DNA from 3 places in the Cupriavidus sp. SZY C1 genome. Region 1 is predicted to be linked to each of the others. Evidence: predicted binding sites of a transcription regulator. Region 1 holds the regulator's gene; each other region holds the start of a gene.
The links. Region 1 encodes LexA, which represses DNA repair genes until DNA is damaged. Its sites were predicted from a motif close to ACTGTATNNNNATACAGT; they were not measured.
Positions count from the first base shown of each region.

Region 1 (6,714 bases):
TCGCCGGCCGAGACAAAGATGCCGGCGTCGGGCGCCGGCCGTGCCGGGATCGCCACATGCCCCGCGCCGGTCCGCGAGCTGCGCACGACGGCCACGCCGGCAGCCGCGGCATCGGCCAGCGCCGCTGCCAGCGTCTCGTGGACCGACCCGTTGCCGGCCGCCGCCACGACCAGCCCTTCCACGCCCGCCGCCACCAGCGCATCTAACGCCACCCGGCCGGGCTGGGCATAGCTGGCAACGACCTCGACCATCGGCCACGCCGCCGGCACCGGCAAGCGCGCCGCGTCCGGCCGGGCCGGCTGTCGCGTGAAGCGGACATAGGCGTCCTGGACAAAGCCGACCGGTCCGGTCATCGGCGAGACAAATGCGTCCACGGCCGACGTATGCGCCTTGGTCACGTCCCGCGCGGCATGGATCTGCTGGTTCAGCACTACCAGCACGCCCTGCCCCAGTGCGTCGGCGCTGGCTGCCACGCGCACGGCGTCGAGCAGGTTCAGCGGGCCATCGGCGGACAGCGAGGTCGACGGCCGCATTGCCGCCGTGACCACCACCGGTATGGGGCACGCCTGCGTGAGCTGCAGGAACATGGCCGTTTCTTCAAGCGTATCGGTGCCATGCGTGATGACAATGCCCGCGACGTCAGGCTGCGCCGACCAGTGCGCCACGCGCTCGGCCAGTTGCTGCCACAGGCCGAACATCATGTCCTTGCTATCGACCTGCGCCACCTGCTCCGCTTCCACACGCGCCACGTCGGCCAGCGGCGGCACTGCCTGCACCAGTTGGGACACCGGCACGGTGGCGGCCTGGTAATGGGCGCTGCTGGCGGGACTGCCGGACGAACCGGCAATGGTGCCGCCGGTGGCGAGCACGACGATACGCGGAAGACGTGGGTGCGAGGAATCTGGCATGGGCGACGCTTGATCATTGGCGGCCGCCAGGCAAGCGGCCGTGGGCGCCGATTGTAACTGCCCTGCCCGCCGCCGCGCGCCCGTGAAAAACCCGTGCGTGCCAACGGGGTGTCGCGCGTGTCTGCCCGGGATCGCAAATTGTGCTTGCACTTCACACGATACTGTATAAAATCACAGCATACTGTTTAAACATACAGTGCTTAGGCACGAGACCGGCGAACCATGGCGACCCTGACACCCCGGCAGCAGCAGATCTTCGACCTGATCCGCGACACGATCCGGAACACCGGCTTCCCGCCGACCCGCGCGGAAATCGCGGCCGAGTTCGGATTTTCCTCGCCCAATTCGGCAGAGGAACACTTGCGGGCCCTGGCGCGCAAGGGCGTGATCGAGCTGACGCCGGGCGCGTCGCGTGGCATCCGGCTCAAGGTGGCGCGAAGCGATTCGGAACGCTCGGACCAGTTCTCGCTGCCGATGGCGGGGGTGCTGCAACTGACACTGCCGCTGGTGGGCCGCGTCGCGGCGGGTAGCCCGATCCTGGCCGCCGAGCACATCGATCGCCAGTACCAGGTGGACGCCTCGGTCTTCGACGAACGGCCCGACTACCTGCTACGCGTACGCGGCCTGAGCATGCGCGACGCCGGCATCTTTGATGGCGATCTGCTGGCCGTGAAGAAGGCCAGCGAGGCGGCCAACGGCAAGATCGTCGTGGCCCGCATCGGCGAGGACGTTACGGTCAAGCGACTCAAGAAACGCGGCGACACCGTCGAACTGATCGCCGAGAACCCCGATTTCGAAAACATCGTGCTCCATTCGGGGCGCGACGAATTCTCACTGGAAGGTATTGCTGTCGGCCTGATTCGATCGTCAGGTTTCTAGCAACAAGCGGAGACGCCAGAACGGCGCCTCCGTGTCTCCGAGACTTCGGCAGCACGGCCGTCTGCCCGGGTCACCCGCTTTGCCTTGCCCATGCCGCCCCGTCCTTGCTGGACGACGGGTGCGGACCACTGCTGACCGCAAATTACGAGGTGCTGCCATGCTGCAATCGAATCCCATCGCTTCCCGCCGCCCGGTCAAACCGGTACCGTTCCGCCAGATCAAGGGCGTGCGCGTCTACCAGGGCGCCCAGCGCCGCACGATGGTCGGCAATATGGCCGCCATCTGCCGCATGCTGGAATTGGCCGAGCCAAGCGCCAAATCGTTCGACTGAACCGGTTCGACTGAACCCTACACGTCCCCGTACTCCTGTCGCATTGGCGTGATGCGCACCCCCGGCCTTGTCGAACCCCGTCGGCGGCCGGTTTTTTCTTTGGAACGTTTCAGATCCACTGGTCATTCTGGACCGTACGCTCGCTCGTCGCGCCGTCGCCGGTGTTCACCACGCCACGCGGCTCGATCAGCAGCATCCGGACCTCCTCTGCCGCGCAAGGCTTGTGCTCGACGCCCTTCGGCACCACACCCATCTGTCCGGCGCGCAGGACGATAACCTGCTCGCCTCCGGGAGCCGACCGCAGCTCGATGCGTAGCTCGCCGTCGAGCACGATGAACGTTTCGTCCGTATCGGCATGCCGATGCCAGTCGAAGTCGCCTTTGACCTTCACCACCTTGAACTGGTAGTCGTTCATTTCCGCAACGACGCGCGGCTGCCAGTGCCCGTCGATCAGGGCAATCTTGTCGAGAAGGTCAATCGTCTGGCACTGACCGCGGCCGGCAGGCGCGACATGGGGCGTCGAGGGCGTGGACATCGTTTTCTCCGTTCAAAGGTTGACGTGCCCCAGCTTACGCGGGGCACTGGCCACCGTCTTGAACGATCGTGGGTGCTTGTCAGCGCCGGGCGCCGGCGCCGGCGACCTGCAGCCAGCGCGCCGGCGTCAGGCCGAACGTCTTCGAGAAATGGCGCGTCATATGGCTCTGGTCGGCAAAACCGGCCCCGGCCGCCGCATCGGCCAGCGAGGTGCCTGCCAGCAGCAGCCGGCGCACCGTGTCGAGCCGGCGCATGGTCAGGTAGCGATAGGGGCTGGTGCCGTAGAAGGTGCGGAAGTCGTGCGACAGGCTCCAGCGGTCGCGGCCCGTCGCGGTTTCGAGTTCGTCCAGCGTCACCACGCGCGTCTGATTTGCCTGCAGATAGTCGCGCGCCAGGCTTGCCGCGTGGAAGTTGCCCCCTGACCGACGCGCGGGCGTGCCGGCAACGGCCGCCAAGGCATGCGCCAGTTCGGCGAGCGCGTCGCTTTGTTCCAGCGGTTCGAGCGTGCAGCCGACATGCTGGAGCAACGTGGCGGTCGCGGCCGCCAGTCGCGGGTCGGTTGTTACCCCGCCCTCAAGGAACGGCAGCGCCTGGCCGCCGAGCACCTCTTGAAAAAGCGCAGGCTCGACGTAGATCATCCGGTATCGGAAACCTTCCTCCGTGCCGGCCTGGCCATCGTGAATCTCGTCGGGATGCAGCACGATGGTATTGCCGGGCAGGCTGTCCCGCCGCGCGCGCCGGTAGCTGAAGCGCTGCACGCCAGCAAGCGTGCGCCCGATGGCATAGGTGTCATGGCGATGCATCGCATACGCCTTGCCCCGAAACCACGCCTCGATGCGCTCCACGCCTTCCATCGGCACGGCGCGTTGCACCCAGTCAGTCGTCAAGGGTCGTGCTTGTCGGATCATCTGCCGGGCTCCACCGCGAACAGCAGCCAGTGAACCACAGGTCGCGGGAGTCCGTCGATGGCTGCGTCCGACGCAGAAAGCAAAACAGCCGCTCGAATGAGCGGCTGCTTCGGGAAATTCTTTGGGGTGGCTGACGGGACTCGAACCCGCGACAACAGGAATCACAATCCTGGACTCTACCAACTGAGCTACAGCCACCGTAGAGATTGCTTGCTGAGCGATGTGTCGATCAGCGAAGACCAAGACTATACAAGGATTCTCGGCAGATGGCTAGTATTCCGCACAAAAAATTTCGTACTGCCCGGTGCGCGGGATCGCTTCAACGGGGGCCTACCCACTTCGCTTCCAGCAGGACTGCTTCCTTGATAGCGGCGATCGTGTCGGCCTCGGTCGGAAACAGTCCGAGCAGGCGTTTCGATTTTCCGTTCAGGACGTCCCGCTGCAATGCCTTGCCGGCCTCGATGGTCGTGCCGGGATGCCAGCAATATCGGGCTGTCCACTTGCCGTCCTGCAACTGCTCCGCTACCCAGATGACCCGGTAGTCTTCGAAGACTTCACCGAACGGTTCTTCCGCTTCCATTTTGTTTCCTTCGGGCTTGTTTCGGTCTTGGCCCCGACTCAGGCCTCGGCATCGACAAACCCTCCTGCTTAACCCCTGCTTGGCGTCGTCCCTTTCGGCACGGCCTGCCTATGCGTATGCGTATGCCGACTGTCGCGGCATTTTCGAGCGCATCCTAACATGACCTCGGCGTCGCTCGACTTAAAATCATGGCACCTCGGCACAGTAGCTGGCGCGATCTGAATGTTGGTCAAAAGCGCAGAGGCCGCCCCACCAACGCGGGGTTTTGTCGCGGAGACGACTATCGGATACTCGTTCGCGAGGGACATTGACCCCCTCGAACATTCCCGACAGGCGATCTCCCGACGAGTTCGCCTGCTTTTTTTGGGGACGCACATAAAAAAAGAGCCCGCCGAGGCGGACTCTTAAATTAGCGATCTCAATGCCCTGAAGGCCCATTCAATGTAATGCCCGAATCGGCCGATCACCATCCGGGCAAACCCACGGGTGGGTGTGTCACCCGTCCGACAGCCGAAAAAAAGCCCGCGCACGGCGGGCTCAAAAATCAGTTGAAGAAAGCCCTGTATTCGAGGGCAGGCACAGTGTAAGAACATGGCCCGCTTTGGGCGAATTAGGGGAATCCCTTTGCTGGTGCGGGTTTCCGGCCACATACCCACCCGCAAACGCTGCTGGGGCATACATTTGCGGCTTCGGCACAGCACGATCGTTCGAATTTAGAGCTTTTCCTCCAGCGCGGGAATCGTCGCTCGCTTACGCCGCGTCCTGCATCTCGGGACGCAAGTGCGAGCGGGCTTCGACGAAAAGCGCCTCGACCGCCGCGCGCGCGCGGGCGCCATGCATGCGGCGCGCGTCCGACAAGACCCGTCGCCATCCGCGACCGCCGTAGACGCCGCGATGCAGGCCCAGCATATGGCGCGTCGTGGCGCCCATATAACCGCCCTGCTCCACCAGATTGCCAATGTAGGCTTGCATGGCCAGCTCGGCGTCTTCCCGTGTCGGCACCGGCGCCGTCGAGCCATAAAATCGCTGGTCCATTTCGGACAGAATATAGGGATCGTGATATGCCTGACGGCCGACCATCACGCCATCCACATGACGCAAATGCGTTTCCATTTCGTCGTACGACACGATTCCGCCATTAATCAGGATTTCCAGATCCGGGAATTCCTGTTTCAGGCGATATGCCACTTCATAACGCAGCGGCGGGATTTCCCGATTTTCCTTCGGGCTTAATCCTTTCAGAATCGCGTTGCGCGCATGCACGATAAACGTGCCGCAACCTGCCTCAGCCACTGTCCCGACAAAATCGCGGACAAAATCGTAATGCTCGACCGTGTCGATGCCGATCCGGTGCTTGACCGTCACCGACACCGCCACGGCGTCGCGCATCGCCTTGACGCAGTCGGCCACCAGTTGCGGCTCCGCCATCAGGCACGCGCCGAACGCGCCGCGCTGGACGCGCTCCGACGGACAGCCACAGTTGAGATTGATCTCCTGATAGCCCCACTGCTCCCCAAGTTTGGCGGCACGGGCGAGGTCTTCGGGCTCGCTGCCGCCCAGTTGCAGGGCGACCGGCTGCTCCGCAGCGTCGAAATCGAGGTGCCGCGCGACATCGCCATGCAGCAGCGCGCCCGTCGTCACCATCTCGGTATAGAGCCAGGTGTGCTGGCTCAGGGAGCGGTGGAACGTGCGGCAATGCCGGTCAGTCCAGTCCATCATGGGTGCCACGGAAATGCGGCGCGGATTCACAGTCATGGGTACGGTGACGTGGGCGCCCCGCCGGGGCGGCAAAAGCCGCCAGACAACCGGGACGCCGCGAAACTAGGGCAACCCGCAAGTATACGCGAGTTACCCATTTTCAGCGTTGGGCCCGGCGCCACCGATGCGCCACCCCCGCCACGGTTCGCGGCATGAAGAAAGGCGCCCGAAGGCGCCTTTCCGTGGCGTTGGCCACACGCACATCAGTGCATGAACAGCCAGATCAGGATCAGTACAAAGGCCGGTACGCCAAGCAGCCAGGCTAGGATGTAGGGCATGATGTTTCCTCCTTTCTATATGTCGCGTTCATGCGTTCAATATAGAAATGAGCGCCCCGCAGCGGTGTCAGGTCCGCCCCGCTTCGCTTTGTAGGACGGGGCTGACCACTGATGAATCAGGAGCGCCGGGCCTGGCCATTTCTTGCCCTTACTTGGCGGCGTTGCGCTCGATCCAGGTGGCGAACGTGGCCATGTACTTGCTCAAAAAGCCGCGTGTCGAGTCGTTGGCGATGCCGCCCTTCTCGTCGAACAGCTTGTCGACGCCGCTGATATAGGCTTCCGGCTGCTGCAGCACCGGGATGTTCAGGAACACCAGCGACTGGCGCAGGTGATGGTTGGCGCCAAAGCCGCCGATGTTGCCCGGCGATGCGCTGATCACGCCACCCGGCTTGCCATCCCACGCGCTCTGGCCGTACGGGCGCGAGCCGATGTCGATGGCGTTCTTCAGCACCCCAGGCACCGAGCGGTTGTACTCGGGCGTGACGAACAGCACGGCATCGGCGCGGCGGATGCGGTCGCGGAACGCCACCCACTCGGC
Region 1 is NZ_JAUANU010000004.1:11,406-18,119, reverse strand. It holds gene QTN24_RS08360 (asparaginase) at 1-908, opposite strand, end outside; gene lexA (transcriptional repressor LexA) at 1,131-1,787, shown strand; gene QTN24_RS08350 (hypothetical protein) at 1,945-2,118, shown strand; gene QTN24_RS08345 (cupin domain-containing protein) at 2,228-2,653, opposite strand; gene QTN24_RS08340 (AraC family transcriptional regulator) at 2,733-3,524, opposite strand; tRNA gene QTN24_RS08335 (tRNA-His) at 3,683-3,758, opposite strand; gene QTN24_RS08330 (hypothetical protein) at 3,880-4,140, opposite strand; gene dusA (tRNA dihydrouridine(20/20a) synthase DusA) at 4,891-5,895, opposite strand; gene QTN24_RS08320 (NAD(P)H-dependent oxidoreductase) at 6,325-6,714, opposite strand, start outside.

Region 2 (6,714 bases), on a different contig from region 1:
GCCTGAAGGACCGCGACGAGTGGCCCGACGGCTGGACGCAGGACGACATCGCCAACGCCATCCGCGACAAGCTCAAGGCCATTCCCGGCGTGCAGATCGTGATGGCGCAGCCGATTTCGGACCGCGTGGACGAGATGGTCAGCGGCGTGCGCTCGGACATCGCCGTGAAGATCTTCGGCGACGACCTGGACAAGCTGCGTGACCTGGCCGGCGAGATCGCGCGCGTGGCGGGCGGCATCCAGGGCTCGCAGGACATCCGGATCGAGCGGATCTCGGGCCAGCAGTACTTGTCGATCGAGATCGACCGGGCGGCCATCGCGCGCTACGGGCTGAACGTGTCGGACATCCACGACATCATCGAGATCGCCATCGGCGGCAAGCGTGCCACGGACATCTTCGAGGGCGAGCGCCGCTTTGCGGCGGCCGTGCGCCTGCCCGAGGAATTCCGCAGCAACGTGCAGGCCATCCGCAACCTGCTGGTGCAGGCGCCGGACGGCGTGCAGGTGCCGCTGCAGAGCGTGGCGAAGATCGAGGTCAGCGACGGCCCCGCGCAGATCAGCCGCGAGATGGCCAAGCGCCGCGTGGTGGTGATGATCAACGTGAAGGACCGCGACCTGGGCGGGTTCGTGGCCGAGCTGCAGTCGGCCACGGAGAGCAAGGTCAAGCTGCCGGAGGGCTACTACTACGAGTGGGGTGGCCAGTTCCAGAACATGGAACGCGCCATGGGCCACCTGCAGCTGATCGTGCCGCTCACCATCGCGGCGATCTTCTTCCTGCTGTTCCTGCTGTTCAACTCGCTGCGCTTTGCCACGCTGATCATCACGGTGCTGCCGTTCGCGTCGATCGGCGGCATCATCGGGCTGTTCGTCACGGGTGAATACCTGTCGGTGCCGGCGTCGGTGGGCTTTATCGCGCTGTGGGGCATGGCGGTGTTGAACGGCGTGGTGCTGGTGTCGTACATCCGCACGCTGCGCGAGCAGGGCATGTCGCTGCGCAACGCCGTGGTGCGCGGCGCCACGCAGCGGTTCCGGCCGGTGATGATGACCGCGACCATCGCGATGCTGGGCCTGGTGCCGTTCCTGTTCTCGTCGGGGCCGGGCTCCGAGGTGCAGCGGCCGCTGGCCGTGGTGGTGATTGGCGGGCTGATCACGTCGACGCTGCTGACGCTGGTGATGGTGCCGGTGCTCTACCGCTGGTTCGACGACCGCAAGCCCGAGGCGCGCGACATGTCCGTGTAATCGCCCAGGCAACCGCCGCAGTACAATGGCAACCGGCCGGCATGCATCGCGCGTGCCGGCCGTTTTTTGTTGGAGTGAATACCCATGACAACGCATGCACGCCGCTTGCTGCTGGCGTCTATCGCTTTCGTGACGGCCGCGGTCCTGCCGGCCATCGCCCCGGCGGCCGATGCCCCGGTCAACGTGGAACTGGGCCAGCGCGGCGGCCGCCCCGAGGCGCCCGAAGCTCCGCTTGCCTGCATGCAGGCGGTCAAGGCCAAGCTGCCGAATCCCGACCGGTTCCGCTGGCTGGGCAGCAACACGCGCCGCGTGGCCGAGGACGTCTACAGCGTGGTGGGCACCATCGCGTTCGTGAACCAGGCCGGCGAGGCGCGGCAGGGCGATGCCCAGTGCGACGTCATGCGCGCACCGGGCAACCAGTTCATCGTGCCGAAGGTCCGGCTGCCGCAGTAGGGTCGGGCCGGCGCGCGGCGGGCAGCAGGTCGCCGCGCAGCAGCCGCGCCGCCGTCTTCCACAGCAGCACGCCGATGATGGCATTGGCGGCTACGAACAGGCCGAACGCCAGTTGCGGCATGACGCCGCCGGCGCCGCGCTCCACCATGCGGATGGCCATGCCGGGCAGCGCCGCCACGCCAAAGCTGAAGGCCCAGAGCCCCGGCGAGAACCGCTGCACGCCAATCCACGGCGCCAGCCGCACCATCACCAGCGCCTGGTACAGGCCGTAGCCCAGCAACGCATACGCGAACAGGTCTGGCTGGCCGTGCGTCAGCGCCATCCACGCCGTGCCGCCCACCACGGGCGGCGCAATCTGGATGCCCAGCAGCGCGCGCCGCGCCTCGGGCAGCGGCGCGTTGACCGCCGCGCGGTTCAGCAGCATCGACTCGATCGCCAGCCACGACAGCAGGCTCACGCCGAACAGCATCATGCCCACCTGGTGCCAGCCGAACATGGCCGCCGCCGTGGCCCCGACAAAACCCGGCGCCACGGCCGGCAGGTAGGCCGCCGGCGTGATGGCCGCCGGTTCCATCCCGCCTTGCCAGAGCCGCCCGTGCAGCGCGGCGCCCAGCGCGAGCTGCCCGACCGTCGCCACCCCGAACATCACCATGGCCACCTGCGGCGCGTAGGGCTGGACGATCTGCGTCGCCAGCAGCGTCGAGGTGGGAATCAGCGCCGCGAACGACGACTGCACCGGATCGGCCATTTCCGCGCGCGCGGCATCGGGCGCCACGGCCCACTTGCGCAGGTAGGCGCCGATCAGCACCGTCCAGAGCGCCAGGCCGAAGCCCGCCAGCACCACGGCGGGCAGGGCCGGGATAGCCCAGACGCGCACGGCGCCGCGCCACGCGTTGGCCAGGGCCAGCGTGCCGACCGCCATGCCGAAGAACGACAGCGGGATGGTACGAAAAACGGAAGATGGGGTGGGGGCGCCCATGATGTGCTCGCAAAAGTGCCGGTTGATGCCTTGGATGGTACGCAGCCTTGGCGCGCGGCGTTGACGCGACCGGCTCAAGCTGTTGCTGATTCGTCTCAATCGGGTTGACGCATGACATTTTCGTCATGTTCCGGATCGAATGTGGACATCGGACGGATCGTCGACTAGGCTTTGTGTACGCTGTACACAAGATGGCGGCGCAACCGTGGCAACCGAACTGGAGACGTTTGCATGAACATCGAAACCACCAACGAACACCGCTGGCTGCACAAGCTGGCTGGCAACTGGATGGCCGAGGGCGAGGCACAGATGGGCCCGGACGGCCCCACCGAGAAGTGGCGGATTCCCGAGCAGGTCAGCAAGATCGGCGACGCCTGGGTGCAGACCCGCTCGGAGGGCGATTTTCCCGGCTGCGGCCCGGCCGTGACGGTGATGACGCTGGGCTACGACCCGGCCCGCAAGCACTTTGTCGGCACCTTCGTCGGCTCGATGATGACGCACATGTGGGTCTACGAAGGCGACCTGGAGGCCGATGGCAAGACGCTGACGCTGCGCGCCGATGGCCCGGCCTTCAACCCGGACGGCAGCGTGGTGCCGGGCAAGATGGCGAAGTACCGTGACGTCATCGCGTTCCAGGATGACGACCACCGCACGCTGACGTCGTTCATGCAGACCGACAGCGGCGAGTGGATCCAGATCATGCAGGCCCGCTACCGGCGGGAACGCTAGGGAAGGAAGCGGCCGGCCCGGGGGTGGCCCGGGCGGCCTGAATCAGGCTGGATCAGGCGCGGTCGAGTTCGTTGCTGTTCCACCATGCTTCCAGCAACGGCTGGAAGCGGTCGTCCGGGGCGGGCGGCACGCGCGTGCTCTTGCGCGCGGGCGGCAACTGGCGGCCGGTCAACTGGTAGAAGACGGCGGCCGGCGGGGTGCCGGGGCCGTAGGGCACATGGTCGATCACGCTCATCTGCCGCGCGGCCTTCAGCGCGCGCGTGGTTTCCTCGGCCGTCAGGCCGCACCCGTCGGCCAGCGCGTCACGGCGCAGGGGGCCCTGACGTTGCAAGCCTTCGATCAGAAGATGAACGCACTCGCGCGTATTCCTTTTCATGCAGCGCATTTTTCCGCACTGCCTGACACTTCACAATGACACTTGACACTTGTTTGCAATCCACCGCACGCAACTGTGGCAAGCGCGCAAATCCGGCCGCCAAAGCGCTGGACGCGCCACTTGCGGTGTCCGGCGCTTGCGCTCGTCCCGATACTGTATAAACATACAGTATTCGACGAATTCCTATGTCCGCGCCGGCGCCCCCCGGCCGGACGACTGCCCCACCATGACCGCATCCCCGCATGGACAGTTGCCGCTGGCGGCACCGGACCATGTGCCATCTTCCACCCCGCCCGCGCCGTCGCCCGATGGCCCGCCGCCGGCCGCGCCCCGCGAATCGGTGCGCGAGCTGGAGCAGCGCTATCCGGGCCTGTGGCGCGCGGGCCAGCTTGGCCGCGCCGGGCGCCTGCCCGTCTGTCCCACCGGCTACGACGCGCTGACCGCCGAGCTGCCCGGCGGCGGCTGGCCCGCCGGCGCCGTGACAGAGCTGATGCTGGCGCACGATGGCACGGGCGAACTGCGCCTGCTGATGCCGGCGCTGCGCACGCTGGCCGCCGGCGGCCGGCGCATCGGCCTGGTCAATCCACCCTACCTGCCCAATGCCGCCAGCCTGGCGGCGGCCCGGCTGCCCGCGCGCCAGGTGTACTGGGTGCGCCCGACCCCGGCGGCAACGCTGGCGTCGCAGCGCACGGACATGCTCTGGGCCGCCGAGCAGATGCTGCGCAGCCAGGCATTCGGCGCGGTGCTGGTCTGGCTGGGCCGCGCGCGGCCCGAGGCGCTGCGGCGCCTGCAGGTGCTGGCGCAGGGCGGGGACACCGTGGTCTGGGTGCTCCGGCCGCTGCGGGTGCTGCATGAGTCGTCGCCCGCCGTGCTGCGGCTGGCGCTGTCGCCGCAGCCGGGCAACCTGATGTCGATCGACTTCCACAAGCGGCGCGGCCCCGTGCGGGACACGCCGCTGCTTTTGCCGCTGGAAGGCATGGCCCACGTGCCGCAACGCACGGGCATGCCCGCCGTCCTGCCCGCCACGCCGGCGGGTGCCGACCATGTTGCCGATGACGTACTGGATCGCGGTGCACCTGCCGCGCCTGCCGCTGGACGCGCTGCAGCCGAGCTGGCCTGAGCCCGCCGGCCCGCCCGGCCCGGCCGCCCCCGGCATCGGCACGCTGCACAAGCTGCCGGTGGCGGTGGTGGAGCACGAGCGCGTGGTGCTGGCCAACGGGCCGGCCATGGCGCTGGGCGTGTGCTACGGCATGCGGCGCGGCGGCGTGCAGGCGTTGTCCGCCGATGTGGTGCAGCTGGAACGCGGGCTGGCGGCCGAGGCTGACCTGCTGACGTCGGTGGCGCTGACGCTGCTGCACTTCACGCCGGCCGTGACGATCGACACCGAGCCGGAATCGGCCACGGTGATGCTCGACGTCACGGCCAGCCTGCGGCTGTTCGGCGGCCATCGCGCGCTGTGCCGGCAGGTGCGCGCCCGCGTGCGGCAACTGGGCACGTTTGCGCAGGTGGGCAGCGGCACCACGGCGCAGGGCGCGGCATGGCTGGCCCGCCAGCCGGTGCGCCGCACGCCGCGGGGCATCGTCCGCCCGGCCCGCCGCGCGATCCAGCCGGCGCGCATGACGCGGCTGCTGGACCGCCTGCCCGTGGATTGCCTGCACGCGTACACCGACCCGGAATGGCTCGAAGGCATCGGCTGCCGCACGCTCGCGCAGGTGCGGCGCCTGCCGCGCGCGGGGCTGTCGCGCCGCATCGGCACCGAGCTGCTGGCGCGGCTGGACCAGGCCTATGGCCACGCCCCATCGGGCTTTGCCTGGTTCGAGGCGCCCCCGGCCTTTGCGCAGCGCATGGAGCTGCCCGGCCGCATCGAAGCGGCCGATGGCGTGCTGGCCGGCGCGCAGCGGCTGCTGCTGGCGCTGTCCGGCTGGCTGGCGGCGCAGCAGGCCGGCGTCACGCGCTGCGTGCTGGTGCTGGAACACGAGCGCTATCGGCTGGGCGAGGACACCGACAGCACGCCGGTGCCGCTGGCACTGGCGCAGCCGAGCCGCGACCCGGTCCACCTGTCGAAGCTGCTGCGCGAGAAGCTGGACAAGGTGCGTTTTCACGCGCCGGTGAGCGGGCTGGGTTTGCGGGTGGAGGCGATGGAGACGTGCCTGCCGCAGAGCGATTCGCTGTTCCCGGAGCCCGGCGCGGAGCCGGCCGAGCTGGGCCGGCTGCTCGATACGCTGGTGGCCCGGCTGGGCCGCGACAACGTGCTGCAGCCGCAGCCGCTGGCCGACCATCGGCCCGAATGCGCCAACCGCTGGGGCCCGCTGGGCGACGCGCCCGCGCGTGCGCCGGCCCCGGGCGCGCTGCCGCCCGAACGCCCGCTGTGGCTGCTGGAATCGCCCCAGGCGCTGCGCGTGGAAAAGCACCGCCCCGTCTACCAGGGGCCGCTGGTCATGCTGACGCGGCCGGAGCGCATCGAGGCCGGATGGTGGGACGGCGGGCTGGCCACGCGCGACTACTTCATCGCCGAACGCGCCGACGGGCTGCGCTGCTGGGTCTATCGCGAACGCCCCGGCCGCCCCACGCGGGATGGGCAGGAAGACGGCGGCGATTACCGCTGGTTCCTGCACGGCCTGTTCGCCTGAATACCACCCTCGACCATGCTGCCCGGACTGTCTTCCCTGCTGCCGTCGCTGCCCGACTACGTCGAGCTGCATTGCATTTCGAACTTCACGTTCCTGGACGGCGCGTCGCACCCGCAGGAGCTGATCGCCCGCGCGTTCCAGCTGGGCTACAGCGGGCTGGCGCTGACCGACGAGTGCTCGGTGGCCGGCACGGCCCGCGCGCACCACGCCATCAAGGTGCTGCGCGAGGACATGTGGGAAGCGGTGGCGCGCAGCGCGCGGCGGCTGTCGGCCGGGCAGGCCGCCGGCGAGGCCGACGACGTGGACGAC
Region 2 is NZ_JAUANU010000005.1:297,027-303,740, reverse strand. It holds gene QTN24_RS11090 (efflux RND transporter permease subunit) at 1-1,238, shown strand, start outside; gene QTN24_RS11085 (DUF2880 domain-containing protein) at 1,323-1,691, shown strand; gene tehA (dicarboxylate transporter/tellurite-resistance protein TehA) at 1,660-2,670, opposite strand; gene QTN24_RS11075 (DUF1579 domain-containing protein) at 2,902-3,399, shown strand; gene QTN24_RS11070 (hypothetical protein) at 3,452-3,775, opposite strand; gene imuA (translesion DNA synthesis-associated protein ImuA) at 4,002-4,895, shown strand; gene QTN24_RS11060 (Y-family DNA polymerase) at 4,828-6,405, shown strand; gene QTN24_RS11055 (error-prone DNA polymerase) at 6,421-6,714, shown strand, end outside.
Region 2: a site for LexA is predicted at 3,928-3,945, ahead of imuA (translesion DNA synthesis-associated protein ImuA). Genes of this name have one in related genera too.

Region 3 (6,714 bases), on a different contig from region 1:
GCGATGACCGCCGCCAGCGAACCGTACAGGTAAAAGTCGTACCACTCGAACACCGTGCCGAGGGAAGAGGCCAGGATCACCTTCTTCTCTTCCTTCGTCATCGGCGCATTGTGGGCGGCCGGTACCGACCCCACGTTTTGCGCGTTTGCCATTTGTTGTCTCCTCCGTTTCCGTTCTTCCGTCGAAAATCTTCAAGGGTCCCTGTCCCCGGGGCCGCCGTGTGCACGGACCGGCCCATTACGGCAAGGTTGCAACGATTGTGGGAGGCGAAACTTACTGCGTTCTGACAGATCCACGCCGGCGCGGCCGGTTTCGGTCGGGGTATACGCTAGCCGGCGCAGGGCACGGGACGGCACCTGCCATGGTGCGCCGCAGCGCGCCCGGCCGGGATGGCGCATGGCGCAAGGGTTGCGCGGTTGTTGTGCCGCAGCAAACGGACGCGGCCGGCGGCGGCCGAGAGGAAACCCTTAGATGGTGCCCGGACCGGGCGGATGCGCCGGCCTGTCAGGTTCGGCGGCAGGCTGGGCGCCTGCACCGGCCAGCGCCTGTTCGGCCGCGTGGGCCTCGTCGTCGGCGCGGTTCATGCGCCAGGCATAGAGCGCGGCGATCGCGACATAGAGGATCAGCGAGCCCTGCGCGGCCATCCAGAACGAGAACGGCCACCCCAGGAAATCGAACCGCAGCTCGCGGGCGAACCAGCTTACGCCGAACGTCGCCAGGAACCACACGGCCAGCAGCCCGCCGATCCAGCGCACGTTGTGATACCAGGCGCGCCGCTCCTGCGGCGTCATGCGGTCACGCGGGGTGCGCTTCATGCGTCACCTTCCGCGGGCGTGCGTCGTAGCGTGATGCGAAAGCGCGCGCCGGCCATGCGCGGCGACGTCTGGTAGACGTTGTCGTCGATCGACACCTCGCCGCCATGCTGCTGCACGATCTCGCGCACGATGGCCAGCCCCAGCCCGCTGCCTTCCGTATTGGTGCCCAGCACGCGATAGAAGCGCTCCATCACCCGCTCGCGGTCGGCCGGCGCGATGCCGGGGCCGGTGTCCTCGACGTCCAGGTATGCGAACGGCTCGAACGCATCGGTCCCCACCCGCACCGTGGCATGGCCGCCGGCCGGCGTATAGCGGATGGCGTTGTCGACGAGGTTGTTCAGCATTTCGGTCAGCATCAGCCGGTTGCCGGTGATCAGCACGGGATGGTCGTCGGCTTCCAGCCCCAGGTCGATATGCCGCGCCCACGCCTGCGGCAGCCAGTCCTTGACCACGTCGCGCGCCAGCGCGCACAGGTCCAGCGGCACCATGCCGCCCGCGCCGGCCAGGTTCTCCATGCGCGCCAGCGACAGCAGCTGCGTCACCAGGTGCGCCGTGCGCTCCGAGCTGCCGGCGATCTGCGCCAGCGAGCGCCGCAACTCCTCCGGCGACTGCTCGCGCTGCGCCAGCTCGGCCTGCATGCGCAGCCCGGCCAGCGGCGTCTTCATCTGGTGCGCGGCGTCGGCAATGAAGCGCTTCTGCGTCTGCACCGACTGGTCGAGCTGCGCCAGCAGCCCGTTGAACGACGCCACCAGCGGCGTGATTTCCTGCGGCGCCGCGCGCTCGTCGATCGGACTCGTATCGCCGGGATTGCGGGCGCGGATGCGCTGCTGGATGGCCGTGAGCGGCGCCAGCCCGCGCGTCAGGCCGAACCAGACCAGCACCACGGCCAGCGGCAGGATCACGAACTGCGGCAGGATCACGCCCTTGATGATCTCGTTGGCCAGCCGCGCGCGCTTGTCCAGCGTCTCGGCCACCTGCACCAGCACCGGCTGGTTGCCGCCCACGTTCTTCAGGTCGACGTAGGTGTAGGCCACGCGCACGTCGTTGCCGGCCACGCGGTCGTCGCGCATCGACACCAGCCCGGCATGGCCCTGCTCTTCCTCGGACGGCAGCGGCAGGTCGTGGTCGCCGGCCACGTATTCGCCGCGCCGCCCCACCACCTGGTAATAGATATTGTCGGTCTCGTCGGCGCGCAGGATCTCGCGGGCCGACAGCGGCAGTTGCAGCGTCACGCGCCCGTTCACCTCGCGCACCTGCTGGGACAGCACGATGGCGCTGGCCTCCAGCGCGCGGTCGAACGGCCCGTTGGCGATGGATTTGGCCACCAGGTACGTGACCGCGATGCTCATCGGCCACAGCAGCAGCAGCGGCGCCAGCATCCAGTCCAGGATCTCGCCGAACAGCGAGCGCGGGGCGGGATGGGCGGAGGATTCTTCCAGGTGGGGCAGCGCGTCGGCCAGCGCCGTGTCCTCGGCCGCGGCATCGGCAAGCGTGGGCCGCGCGGTATCGGGACGGGCGGCGCCCGGCGTGGCGGGGCGTCGCCAGGGCAGGCGCAGCAGGCTCATCGGCGGGGCATGGCGTGCGGCACGGCGTCAGCCATGGGTGGCCATGGCCGGCTGGAACTTCTCCAGGCAGTAGCCCAGCCCGCGCACCGTGGCAATGCGGATGCCGCCCACCTCGATCTTCTTGCGCAGCCGGTGCACGTACACCTCGATCGCGTTGTTGCTGACTTCCTCGCCCCATTCGCACAGGTGGTCCACCAGTTGCTCCTTGGACACCAGCCGGCCGCTGCGCGTGAGCAGAATCTCAAGCAGGCCGATCTCGCGGGCGGAAAGGTCCAGCATCTGGTCGTTCAGGAAGGCGATGCGGCCCACCTGATCGAACGCCAGCGGGCCATGGCGCATCAGCGTGGCGCCGCCGCCCGCGCCGCGCCGCACCAGCGCCCGCACGCGGGCTTCCAGTTCGGACAGCGCGAATGGCTTGGCCATGTAGTCGTCGGCACCCAGGTCCAGCCCCTTGACGCGCTCGTCGACGCCGTCGGCCGCGGTCAGGATCAGCACGGGCAGCATCGCGCCGCGCGCGCGCAGCCGCTTGAGCACTTCCAGCCCGGGCATGCGCGGCAGGCCCAGGTCCAGGATCAGCAGGTCGAAGGTCTGCGTGGACAGCGCCGAATCGGCTTCCACGCCATTGGCGACGTGGTCGACGGCATAGCCCGACTGGCGCAGCGACCGTGTCAGGCCGTCTGCCAGCACGTCGTCATCTTCGGCGATCAGAATCCGCATGGTTGTCTCCACCCTTGTCCAGCTTTTTTCGTGGCCGGCATCGCCATCGCACCGGTTGCGGTACCGGTGGGGCTTGCCAAGCATACTGTTTTTTTATACAGTACCCGTCATTCCGCGCGAGTGGTCCCGCAAGGGGCCTGCGCAGGGGTCGGGCCAGGCGCCGAAGCCTCCGAAATCCACCGGAAAAGGCTTAAAAACGGGGCGCCGCGCCGCATGCGGCCTATTTATACACCAATTGCCATCAATTGAACCGAAGGACGACCATGGACGACAAGAAGGCCGGCGCCGGCGTGAGCGCTGAGAAGCAGAAGGCGCTTGCCGCCGCGCTCTCCCAGATCGAAAAGCAGTTCGGCAAGGGCTCGATCATGCGCCTGGGCGATGGCGACGTGGAACAGGATATCCAGGTGGTGTCCACCGGCTCGCTGGGGCTGGACATCGCGCTGGGCGTCGGCGGCCTGCCGCGCGGCCGCGTGGTCGAGATCTACGGTCCGGAATCGTCGGGCAAGACCACGCTGACGCTGCAGGTGGTGGCCGAGATGCAGAAGCTGGGCGGCACCTGCGCGTTCATCGACGCGGAACACGCGCTGGACGTGCAGTACGCCAGCAAGCTGGGCGTGGACGTGGGCAACCTGCTGATCTCGCAGCCGGACACGGGCGAGCAGGCGCTGGAGATCACCGACGCACTGGTGCGCTCGGGTTCGATCGACATGATCGTGATCGACTCGGTGGCCGCGCTGGTGCCGAAGGCCGAAATCGAAGGCGAGATGGGCGATTCCCTGCCCGGCCTGCAGGCCCGCCTGATGAGCCAGGCGCTGCGCAAGCTGACCGGCACGATCAAGCGCACCAACTGCCTGGTCATCTTCATCAACCAGATCCGCATGAAGATCGGCGTGATGTTTGGATCACCCGAAACGACGACCGGCGGCAACGCGCTGAAGTTCTACGCGTCGGTGCGCCTGGACATCCGCCGCATCGGCTCGATCAAGAAGGGCGACGAGGTGGTCGGCAACGAGACCAAGGTCAAGGTGGTCAAGAACAAGGTCTCGCCGCCGTTCCGCGAGGCGTTCTTCGACATCCTCTACGGCCAGGGCATCTCGCGCCAGGGCGAGATCATCGACCTTGGCGTGGACGCCAAGATCGTCGAAAAGTCGGGCGCCTGGTACAGCTACAACGGCGAGAAGATCGGCCAGGGCAAGGACAACGCCCGCGAATTCCTGCGCGAGAACCCGGACATCGCCTCGGAAATCGAGAACAAGGTCCGTGCCGCGCTGGGCGTGGCGCTGACCAACCCGGTGCTGGCTGCACCGGCTGAAGTCGACAACTGATCGCCACGCGGGTCCGGTGGCCGAAGCCGTCGCAGCCCCTGCGGCGGCTTTGTCGTTTCTGACGGTCGATCGGTCCATCGGTTAATGGGTCAATCGGTCTATCGGTTAATCGGTCTATCGCACCGTACCTGTCGACACCGGCCCTCGCTGGCCTTTCCCCACCTCCCAGTCCGGCCCATGCCCCGCCCTCCCCTGTCCCTGAAGGCCCGCGCCGTCGGCTATCTGTCGCGACGCGAGCACAGCCGCGTCGAACTGGCGCGCAAGCTGGCGCCGCATGCCGAATCGCCCGAGCAACTGGAGGCGCTGCTCGACGCGCTGGAGCGTGAGAACTGGCTGTCCAACGAACGCTTTGTCGACAGCCTCGTTCATCGCCGGGCCAGCCGCTACGGCGCGGCCCGCGTGATGCAGGAAGCCAAGACCCACCAGCTAGGCAACGACCAGTTGCGCGACCTGCAGGAAAAGCTGCGCGACAGCGAACTGGCGCGCGCGACGGAAGTCTGGCGCAAGCGCTTTGGCACGCCGCCCGATTCGCCCGAGGCGCGGGCCAAGCAGATCCGGTTCATGGTCGCGCGCGGCTTCTCGCGCGCCGTCGTCGGCAAGATCATCCGCGGCGCCGAGGACGAGGCGTAGCCGGCTGCATACCACCGTACGCATAAGGGGTATTGGGCGCGCCGTCAACCCAGTTGTCGTACCACTGATGCAACGCAGCGGCGCGCTGTCGGATTTGCCGCCAGCCCTTGTCCGGCGCGGCTTGGCCGCCGATGCCCCTGCAACAATCCCCGGCCGACAAGGCGTTCGGCAGGATGTTCCCGGTCAAAGCATCGCGGCATGTTAAACTCCACGAGTTCTCCGGCCCAGGCGGCCGTCCGGCACGGTCCGGACTGTCGGCAGATCAGCGGGCGCGGAGGGCGCGTCGAGCCTTGCCCCCGAATACCGCCACACATCAGCCTGCCGCCTCAGCCCCGCCGTCATGCCGCTTTCCCCGCCCGTCAACCGCGCCTTGCGTCATCGCCGTGCCATCACGGCCGAGGCCTATTTGCGGGAAGACGGCCTCTGGGACATCGAGGCGCGCCTGACGGATACCAAGCCGCGCGACATCGAGCTGGCCGGCAACCGCATCCGTCCGGAAGGCCAGCCGCTGCACGACCTGTGGCTGCGTGTGACGATCGACCTGCGGCTCAATATCGTCGATGCCGAGGCGTGCTCGGACTGGGTGCCCTATCCGACACACTGCGACACGATCGGCCCGGCCTACCGCCAGTTGATCGGGCTGAACCTGATGCGCGGCTTCCGCAAGGCCGTGCGCGACCGGCTTGGCAGCGTGGCCGGCTGCAGCCATCTGACCGAACTGGCCGGCGTGCTGCCGACCACCGCCATCCAGGCCTTCGCGGGCGACGTGTTCAAGATCCGCGACGGCGCCGACGACCCCAATCCCGAACCGCCGATGCAGCTTCATGGCTGCCACGCCCTGCACTTCGAGGGCGAGGTGGTTCGCCAGTTTTACCCGCGCTGGTATGGTCACCAGCCGAAACCGAGAGCCGGCGCCGCGGCGTCGCCCCCCCAGCCCGCGTCACGCGCCGATGCTCCGGCATCAGGTGGCGAGGACACCCTGGCCCACCGGCCCAACGGTACGTCGGGCTGACCGTCACGGTCGGCCCAGGAACAGGCGAAAGCCCTTCGATTCCACCTTTTTTCCCATCCCTTTACGCCTACCCGAAAGGAAACACGCATGAATATCCATGAGTACCAAGGCAAGGAAATCCTGCGCAAATACAATGTGCCGGTTCCGCGCGGCATCCCGGCTTTCTCGGTCGAAGAGGCCCTGAAGGCGGCTGAACAGCTCGGCGGCCCGGTGTGGGTCGTCAAGGCACAGATCCACGCAGGCGGCCGCGGCAAGGGCGGCGGCGTGAAGGTGGCCAAGAGCATCGAGGACGTCAAGACCTACGCCACGAACATCCTGGGCATGACGCTCGTCACGCACCAGACCGGTCCGGAAGGCAAGAAGGTCAACCGCCTGCTGATCGAGGAAGGCGCCGACATCAAGAAGGAACTGTACGTGTCGCTGGTGGTGGACCGCGTGTCGCAGAAGGTGGCGCTGATGGCGTCGAGCGAAGGCGGCATGGACATCGAGGAAGTGGCTGCCCACACCCCGGAAAAGATCCACACGCTGCTGGTCGACCCGGCCGAGGGCCTGAAGGATTCGGACGCCGATGACATCGCCCGCAAGATCGGCGTGCCCGACGCCAGCATCGCCCAAGCCCGCCAGGCGCTGCAGGGCCTGTACAAGGCGTT
Region 3 is NZ_JAUANU010000007.1:267,824-274,537, reverse strand. It holds gene QTN24_RS13925 (MFS transporter) at 1-152, opposite strand, end outside; gene QTN24_RS13920 (DUF4212 domain-containing protein) at 468-815, opposite strand; gene QTN24_RS13915 (sensor histidine kinase) at 812-2,380, opposite strand; gene QTN24_RS13910 (response regulator transcription factor) at 2,408-3,097, opposite strand; gene recA (recombinase RecA) at 3,361-4,422, shown strand; gene recX (recombination regulator RecX) at 4,600-5,052, shown strand; gene QTN24_RS13895 (DUF2889 domain-containing protein) at 5,393-6,064, shown strand; gene sucC (ADP-forming succinate--CoA ligase subunit beta) at 6,152-6,714, shown strand, end outside.
Region 3: a site for LexA is predicted at 3,182-3,199, ahead of recA (recombinase RecA). Genes of this name have one in related genera too.